4 regions of the Mesobacillus sp. QJM3NY_10 genome follow, and region 3 is predicted to be linked to each of the others. Evidence: predicted binding sites of a transcription regulator. Region 3 holds the regulator's gene; each other region holds the start of a gene.
The links. The regulator Rex, encoded in region 3, represses fermentation and respiration genes when NADH is low (regulators of the CRP and FNR family bind a similar motif). The targets are predictions, from matches to a motif close to TTGTGAAATATTTCACAA.
Positions count from the first base shown of each region.

Region 1 (2,206 bases), 2.0 Mb from region 3:
GGTTTCCTGAAGAACTTCCATCACTCCGTCAGAAATGAATTCTGGCGGCTTAGGCCCAATGCGGATATCCTGGATTCCAAGACTGAACAATCCAAGCAGGATCGCTACAGCCTTTTGCTCGAACCAAGAAAGAACGATACTTACAGGCAGCTCATTCACATCACATTCAAACGCATCAGCTAATGCCTTCGCGATTTTTACAGTGGATACAGAGTTATTACACTGTCCAAGATCCAAATATCTAGGGATGTTCGTTCCAGGAACCACACCATAATCCACATCATTGAAACGGAATTTTCCGCATGAAGTTGTCAGGATAACAGCTTCTGGAGGAAGCGATGTTGCAAGCTCCCGGTAGTATTCTCCGCCTTTACCAGGTGCGTCGCAGCCAGCAATGACGAAGAAGCGCTTGATTTTACCAGACTTTACCGCATCAATAACTTCAGGCGCAAGCCCGATCACTGTTTCATGGTGGAAGCCTGTCACTAATGTCTCTTCAGATTCCATATTTGCTTCAGGAAGCTCCAAAGCTTTTTCAATAAGCAGAGTGAAATCATCATTTTCTATTTTTCTTACATTCTCTAGGCCTGTAACCTCATAAGTGAACATACGGTCTGCATATGAACCTTTGATTGGCATTACACAGTTTGTCGTAGCCAGGATTGCCCCTGGGAACTTTTCAAACAGGCGGCGCTGGTCGAACCATGCTTTCCCGATGTTCCCCTTAAGGTGCGGGTACTTCTTCAATGCCGGATAGCCATGGGCAGGTAGCATCTCGGAGTGAGTGTAGATGTTGATGCCTTTTCCTTCTGTTTGTTTAAGCAGCTCTTCAAGCGCGAACAGATTATGTCCTGTTACGACGATACATTTTCCTTCAATCTTATTCTGGCTGACTTTTACCGGCTGAGGGATACCAAGTCGGCTCGTATGCGCTTCATCCAGAAGCTCCATCACGCGAACCGCTGATTTTCCAACCTTCATTGCCATATCGATATGTTCTTGTACATTAAAGTTAGAGTTGGTTAATGTCATATACAATGCTTCGTGGGTTGTTGCATCAACAAATGAATCTGTGAAACCAAGCTGGTTGGCATGGGTTCTATATGCTGCGATCCCCTTTAAAGCAAAAATCATTGTGTCCTGTAGGCTTGCGATTGTTTCATCTTTTCCGCATACACCAACAACTGTACATCCTCCTGTTGGCGTTTGTTCACATTGGTAACAAAACATCTGTGTATTCCCCTCTTCTGCGTTATTTACTGTTTCAGCATACCGAGGATGAAATTCCGGATATGTGACCTAAATCACACTAAAGGCATTTTTCACAAAGTGTTCAAAAAGGTAAGGCGAAGTAATGAAGTGTCATCAAGGTAAAAGCAGCTCAATCTTGAACAGGGACATTCTTCTCAACATAACCTATTATAAGAATTTCTTCAGAGGAGGATGTGCATCGATGGCAACCAACCATCCTGACCGCCCAAAAAGACAAGAAGCCCTTGAACAATGGTTTAAATCCATGAACCAGCTGATGCAGGAAAAGCCAGTAAAAGGCATACTGCAAAGCATTGATGATTTTTTCAGACAGCCCTTTCCACATTCACACTTCAATGTTGGGGTGCATGAAACAGAAAAGGAATATATTGTGACAGCAGAATTGCCCGGAGTTAAAAGAGAACAGATTTCCATAAATATTATTAATAATTCCCTGACAATACTGGTCAATCAGACTGACGCTACTTCGGAAATCAATGATGTCGCAAAGACAGAGAGGCACATGGCTTCGGCTCGGCAATTAAGCAGAACGATTCCCTTTTCGGTTCCGGTCAATGAAAGAAAGACCCGTGCTTCCTATCGAAACGGCCTGCTTGAAGTCAAAATCGCAAAAAAGCAAGGCAAGAAGATTGATATTTTAAGTGATCAAGATTGATGTTGCGATCCCATAAAAATGAACAAAATAAACAAGCAGGCCGATTAAATTGCCTGCTTGTTTTGTTTCCTTTTGGATTCTATTTAATTAGACCTTAAATATTCCACCGAAACCTTTGACGAGCGAAGATACCTGGGTCACGGCATTCATCATCTGTCCTGCAGTATCTACCATTTTATTGACATCCAAATTGCCATCCTGGCTTTTGAAAGAGTTCATGATGGACTGCAGGCCAGAGGGCTGCTTAGGCATGAAAGCATATTGTGGATATGGGTTGAA
Region 1 is NZ_CM149675.1:3,076,894-3,079,099, forward strand. It holds gene hcp (hydroxylamine reductase) at 1-1,230, opposite strand, end outside; gene AC0VX7_RS15505 (Hsp20/alpha crystallin family protein) at 1,454-1,927, shown strand; gene AC0VX7_RS15510 (YppG family protein) at 2,015-2,206, opposite strand, start outside.
Region 1: the regulator Rex is predicted to act here: its motif matches at 1,293-1,310, upstream of hcp (hydroxylamine reductase).

Region 2 (2,206 bases), 1.1 Mb from region 3:
AGCGTCATCCTGACCATTCCAATTTTCCTATTTCTTTTTTACGTGTTAAAACATAGGCTGGAGATCCTTGTTTTTCTGTCTGTTGTTTATATTACACCGATTCTGAACAGGTTGTTGAAAATGTATTTTCATCGTGCCCGTCCTGACTTTAACCGGCTGATTGAAATAGGGGGATACAGTTTTCCGAGCGGCCATGCGATGAATGCTTTTTCTTTTTACAGCATCTTTGCTTTCCTGCTCTGGCGCCATGTCCCAACCGTGATAGGGAGAACCGCTGTCATCCTCCTCAGCACCTTTATGATTCTAGCGATTGGATTGAGCAGGGTTTATTTAGGCGTCCATTATCCAAGTGATATTATCGGAGGCTTTCTTGCCAGCGGCCTATGGGTCGCGGCTGTTATCTGGTTTTTTCAAAGATATAAAGAAAAGCTGGAAATACCGGAACGGTCGCATTGATCATATCGTAGTTTTTTCGTTTTAACCATCCTGAGAATGGGAATAAAATGAAAGATGCTGAAATGGATTACATATCATATTTCTCTCACATTTTTATTATATAAAAGATTAGAACTGGGACTGTTCAATAATGTGATTTATTGAACAAACTTTCGAGGTGACTTTATGTATAAAAAACAAGAAAGAGTGCTTATGTGGCTGGCCTTTATTGTGGCTGCAATCATGGGTCTGTCTTTTATCGGACGAATTTTTGCTGGATAGAAAAGGGGTATTGAAGAATGGGGAATGAAGAATCAGTTTTTTTTAGTCGTGTTTTAACAGAGCTTACATTATCCTTCCATATTATTTATGCCACCATCGGAGTGGGAATTCCGCTGATGATCATGATCGCTCAGTGGCTGGGAATCAAGAAACAGGATGAGCATTATATTCTGCTCGCAAGAAGATGGACTCGTGGCTTTGTCATCACCGTTGCGGTCGGAGTTGTGACCGGGACGGCAATTGGCTTGCAGCTATCATTGTTATGGCCTAATTTTATGGAACTGGCGGGCAATGTGATCGCTCTCCCGCTGTTCATGGAAACATTCGCATTTTTCTTTGAAGCGATTTTTCTCGGCATTTATCTATATACGTGGGACCGGTTTGAGAATCAGAAGAAACATTTGCTGCTATTGATTCCGGTTGCGGTGGGAGCATCCTTTTCAGCCGTGTTCATCACAATCGTCAATGCGTTCATGAATGCGCCGCAAGGCTTCGATCTTGTCAACGGACAGCTGGTCAATATCAATCCGGTTCTGGCCATGTTCAATCCGGCGATGCCGACGAAGGTTGCCCATGTATTGTCGACAGCTTATATGACCTCAGCATTTGTCCTTGCTTCGATTGGCGCATACCGGCTCTTAAAAGGATCGGATCATATCTACCATAAAAAAGCTGTATTTTTAACGATGAAAATTGGACTTATCTTTTCAATTGCCACTGCTGTCATAGGTGATTTCTCTGGTAAATACCTCGCAGAATACCAGCCGGAAAAGCTGGCAGCAGCCGAATGGCACTTCGAGACACATGAGGGAGCACCGCTGGTGTTGTATGGTGTTCTTGATGATGGAGAAGTAAAATATGCGCTTGAAATTCCTTATGCACTAAGTATTCTAGCTCACAGCAATCCTAACGCTGAAGTGATTGGCCTTAATGAATTCCCTGAAGACGAGATCCCGCCATTGTATATTCATTATTTATTTGATGGAATGGTGACGATTGGGATGTGGATGTCGGCCCTTTCACTTGTCTATGTTGTGGGTGTGTGGATGAAATGGAGTTTCATCAGAACAAGGTGGTACCGCTGGCTGATCGTCTTCGGTGGACCGTTGTCCATACTTGCGATTGAACTTGGCTGGTGGTTCGCTGAAGTAGGAAGGCAGCCATGGATCCTTCGAGGAATCATGAAGGTTGAGGATGCGGCAACCACAAGCGGCCAGGTCGATTTGATGCTGCTTCTGTTTGCAGGTTTATACTTGATTCTTGCCATTGGCAGCACCGTTGTACTAACAAGGATGTTCCGGAAAAATACAATTGAACAAGAACTGGCAGACAGGGAACTGGAGAAGGAAGGTGAGTTTCGATGACACTTGAAATTATTGGGATTTCGGTTCTTTGGCTTTTTCTCTTTGGGTATGTCATCGTCGCCTCCATCGATTTCGGAGCAGGTTTTTTCAATGCATACAGCCTGTTCAGAGGAAAGCAGCATATA
Region 2 is NZ_CM149675.1:3,911,621-3,913,826, reverse strand. It holds gene AC0VX7_RS19790 (phosphatase PAP2 family protein) at 1-456, shown strand, start outside; gene AC0VX7_RS19785 (cytochrome ubiquinol oxidase subunit I) at 735-2,081, shown strand; gene AC0VX7_RS19780 (cytochrome d ubiquinol oxidase subunit II) at 2,078-2,206, shown strand, end outside.
Region 2: the regulator Rex is predicted to act here: its motif matches at 587-604, upstream of AC0VX7_RS19785 (cytochrome ubiquinol oxidase subunit I).

Region 3 (2,206 bases):
TGTTCCCAGTTATCATTTTGGTTAGCTCGATTATCGGCCCTATATTAGAAGAAATCGTCTTCCGTAAAATCATTTTCGGCAGCCTGCATAAGAAAATGAATTTCTTCTTTTCCGCACTAATCAGCTCTGTCATTTTTGCGCTTGCCCATATGGAGCCGGAGCACGTGATCCTATACTCAGCGATGGGCTTCACCTTTGCCTTCCTTTATGTAAAAACAAAGCGGATCATCGTGCCAATCATTGCCCACGTTACAATGAATACAATGGTTGTCCTGCTTCAATCCGTATTTAGGGAAGACATTGAGAGAATGATAAAAGAAGCAGAGAAAATACAAAGCTTTATTGGGGGATTTTAAGTTATGAAGCAATCGCCTTTATTTTCAGGCATTGTCTACATCTTGTTAGGCAGCTTATTCACCTATTTCGCCATCCAGAATGTAAACGAGACAGGCTGGGGATTCTTTAGCTATTTGCTTGTAGCTCTTGCCACGTTCGACTTCGGGTCCGGCATCAGGATGATTATGTTCCATTTCAAACTGAAGAATGTACAGAAAAAATAGCTCCTTCATGAAGGAGCTATTTTTTATTCGACTGATTCAGTTGTTTCAGTATCTGTTGGATAATGTTTTAAGAAATAAATCAATGACTGCAGCTCAACCGCCAAATCAATGTGATGGATCCTGATCGACGGCGGCACATTCAGCCTCGCCGGCGTGAAGTTCAGGATTCCCTTGATATTCGCCTGTACCAATCGGTCTGTGATCGGCTGTGCTACGGCTGAAGGAACCGTCAGGATAGCTACCTGGATCCCTTCCTCGACGACAACCTTGTCAAGATCATCCATGTGATATATTGAGACTTCGCCGATTTTCGTGCCGACCTTTCCTGCGTCAACATCGAAAGCTATCTTGATTTTCGTATTATTATTCTTTGAAAAATTGTAGTTCATTAATGCTGTTCCCAGGTTTCCGACACCGATCAGGGCAACTTTCGTCAGCTCATCCTGGTCCAATGTCTTACGGAAAAAGGTTAGCAGGTAATTCACATTATAGCCATATCCCTTTTTACCTAAAGCCCCAAAGTAGGAAAAATCTCTTCGGATTGTTGCTGAATCCACCTTTACCGCTTCACTTAATTCCGCGGATGACACCCTTTGCTTCCCTGAAGAATGCAAGTTCAATAAGAACCGGTAATACAGTGGCAAACGTTTTGCGGTTGCCTGCGGAATCTTCATAGCATCATTCGTCATTCTCCATCCTCCACCCTGTCCGTTATTTCTATCTCAACTTTTCTTCTCTCTTGAAATCACCGTTTTTACCGCCGGTTTTTTCGACCAGATATGTCTTGCCAATCACCATGCCCTTATCAACGGCCTTGCACATATCATAAACAGTCAGCGCACATGCTGAAGCTGCTGTTAACGCTTCCATTTCCACACCTGTATTCCCTTTTGTTTTTACAGCTGCGGCGATATTTAAAATATAGTCATTACCATTTTGCTCCCAATCGAACGAAAGGTCAATGCCTGTCAAAGGAATTGGGTGGCACATCGGGATGATTTCGGATGTCTTTTTTGCCGCCATGATGCCTGCTACCTGCGCGACAGCCAGTACATCCCCTTTTTTCATCTTATTTTCAGTGATTCTACTATATATATCTTCGTTCACGGTTATGCTTGAATGGGCGACTGCCGTACGGACCGTCTCCGGCTTTTCACTGACATCGACCATCTTCGCTCTTCCCTCTTCATTAAAATGCGTAAATTCTGCCATGTTAAAGCTCCTTTCTACCAAATAATACACTATTTTATAAAACTTGTGTGTGAACTTTGTTTCAGTGTTCACAATACACAGGGAATTTTTTACACCTTACCACCTATAGCAGTTCGCACATATTGCCGTGCCTATATTATTGGGTTACACTATCTCTAAGGCAATAGAGGTGAAAATAATGATTTTATTACAGGTGAATCAGCTATCAAAATATTTTGCTGCTGATCTTATTTTATCGAATATAAAGTTTGAAATACAGACCAATGACCGAGTAGCGCTTGTCGGCCGGAACGGGGCAGGAAAATCGACCCTGCTGAAAATCCTCGCCGGGTACGAATCTCATGACGGCGGCGAGATCATTCGCCCAAAAGGGACGATGATCGGCTATCTCGCGCAAAATACCGGGCTTGAATCCGAGAAAAGCATCTGGGATG
Region 3 is NZ_CM149675.1:254,798-257,003, reverse strand. It holds gene AC0VX7_RS01425 (CPBP family intramembrane glutamic endopeptidase) at 1-356, shown strand, start outside; gene AC0VX7_RS01420 (YdiK family protein) at 360-560, shown strand; gene AC0VX7_RS01415 (redox-sensing transcriptional repressor Rex) at 584-1,249, opposite strand; gene moaC (cyclic pyranopterin monophosphate synthase MoaC) at 1,278-1,772, opposite strand; gene AC0VX7_RS01405 (ABC-F family ATP-binding cassette domain-containing protein) at 1,951-2,206, shown strand, end outside.

Region 4 (2,206 bases), 1.1 Mb from region 3:
TCCTGATAGTACATCCAGATAACGATGATCAAGCTTGCCAGTGCCACCTGGGATAATGCCATGAAACCAATTGCGTAATGTCCGGTAAGGTTGAACAGGAATGCAAGCATAAGCGGTGGGAAAAAGCCTCCTAATCCGCCTATCGCTGAAACAATCCCGTTGACGATACCCGCTTGCTTTGAAAAATAAAGCGGTACAAGCTTGAAGACAGTTCCATTCCCAATACCGGCACTGATTGCGACTGCGAGACAGCCAATTGTATACAGCGTCAATGAAGGCGTGAACGAGAGCAGGATCCCCGAAATCGTCATTCCAGCAAACACCACCATTAGGATGACAAACGAGTTGAATTTATCCCCCAGCCAGCCGCCAATTGGCCTGAAAAATGTTGCCAGTGCAATAAAGCCTGCAGTCCTAAGGCCAGCATCTACTTTATCAAGCTCAAAATGCGATACAAGGAAATTCGGCAAATAGATCGTGAAGGCTACAAATGAACCAAAGGTTAAAAAGTAGAACAAGCTTAAAGCCCAAAGCTTCTGGTTTTTGTATACGCTCTTGATTTGCTCGCCTAAAGGAGTAACGACCTTGGGCTCTTTTTTGTCACCGAGGAAATAGTTAAGGAAAGCGAATGCTATAAGCAAGACCATGAAAAGCTTGACTGTTGGCTGCCAGCCAAGCTGTGCTGCAATAGCAGGCGCTGAAAACGTTGTAAGTGCTGTCCCAAGGTTTCCTACTCCATATATACCGTTGACAAACCCGTGGCGTTCTTTAGGATAGTACTTCGGCAGCGATGTTACACCTACAGAGAATATCGCTCCTCCGATACCGACAAACAAGCCCCCTATCAACAAATCAGAATAGGAATCAGCGATACTAATGAAGTATACCGGGAACAGAAGGAATGCAAAGCTGATAAAAAACAGTTTTCGTGCGCCATATTTGTTTGTCCAGTATCCAATCGGGATTCTCAGGATAGAGCCGAGAACGACTGGTATGGCAGTGGCCATCGCAATCTGGTTCGCAGTCAGCTGTATATCCTCTTTGATGAAGGGCATTAATGCCGATAAAATAACCCATACCATAAACCCAGCAACAAGACTAAGCGTTTGGAGCGGCAGTTGCACTTTTTGTATTCTCATGATTTCCCCCTTCTTGCTTGCAAATATTTTACTTCACTTTAAATACCGAACGGTTCCTTAGACAAATAGTAAGAAAAATCAAAACCCTTAGATATGACGAACTTCACACCCGCTTTTTTGTTCAATAAACTGTCACAGTTGTTTCTAAACATTAGAAACAACTGGCTTTTTTTATCGATATAATATACCTAGACCGACTTTGTTTCGAAAATGTGAACAAATCGCTTTTATAATGTGACGAGATTTTGACATTTCCTCAATCTTGATTTAGTTAACACTATCTCGGTGTTATTATTATGACAATAAAGATTATGCCACGGACATAGCTCCTACTATAGAGAGCTAAAATCAAAAAAAGGGTGATGACCATGCCAAACACAACTAAAGCAACTCATTCAATTGAAATTAAAGAATTACTCCAGTTTGCCGACCGGACGATCCATGTAAAAAAAGGGTCATACCTGTTCCAGGAAGGCATGGAGGCTGAGGAGCTTTATTTGATCCTGGGCGGCAAGGTCCAAATCAGCAAGGTCACCCAGGATGGCCGAGAGCTTGCCTTAAGGATCTGCGGAGAGAACGATATTTGCGGAGAATTGACACTTTTTACTGATGCACCTAAGTACCTCTTAAGTGCGCTTATCCTTGAAGACGCGAAAATCGCCGCAATCAGAAAAGACGTGATTGAAAAGGAGATCTTCCACAATCCGACACTTGCGTTTGAATTCATGAAGTGGATGAGCGATCATTTCCGTAAAACTCAGACTAAATTCCGCGATTTAGTGCTTAACGGAAAAAAAGGAGCATTATTCTCCACCTTGATCCGAATGACTAACAGCTATGGCGTCCATAAAGACACCGGCATTTTGATTGACCTGCCGTTAACGAACCAAGAGCTGGCAAACTTCTGCGGAACTTCCCGCGAAAGCACAAACCGCATCCTGAATGACCTGAAGCGAGAAGGAATCATTTCAATTAAAAAAGGGAAAATCCTGGTTCATGATGTAGAATATTTACGACAGGAAATCGGCTGCGAAAACTGCCCGGCGGTATTTTGTTCAATAGATTAA
Region 4 is NZ_CM149675.1:1,367,789-1,369,994, reverse strand. It holds gene AC0VX7_RS06845 (nitrate/nitrite transporter) at 1-1,139, opposite strand, end outside; gene AC0VX7_RS06840 (Crp/Fnr family transcriptional regulator) at 1,508-2,206, shown strand.
Region 4: the regulator Rex is predicted to act here: its motif matches at 1,231-1,248, upstream of AC0VX7_RS06845 (nitrate/nitrite transporter).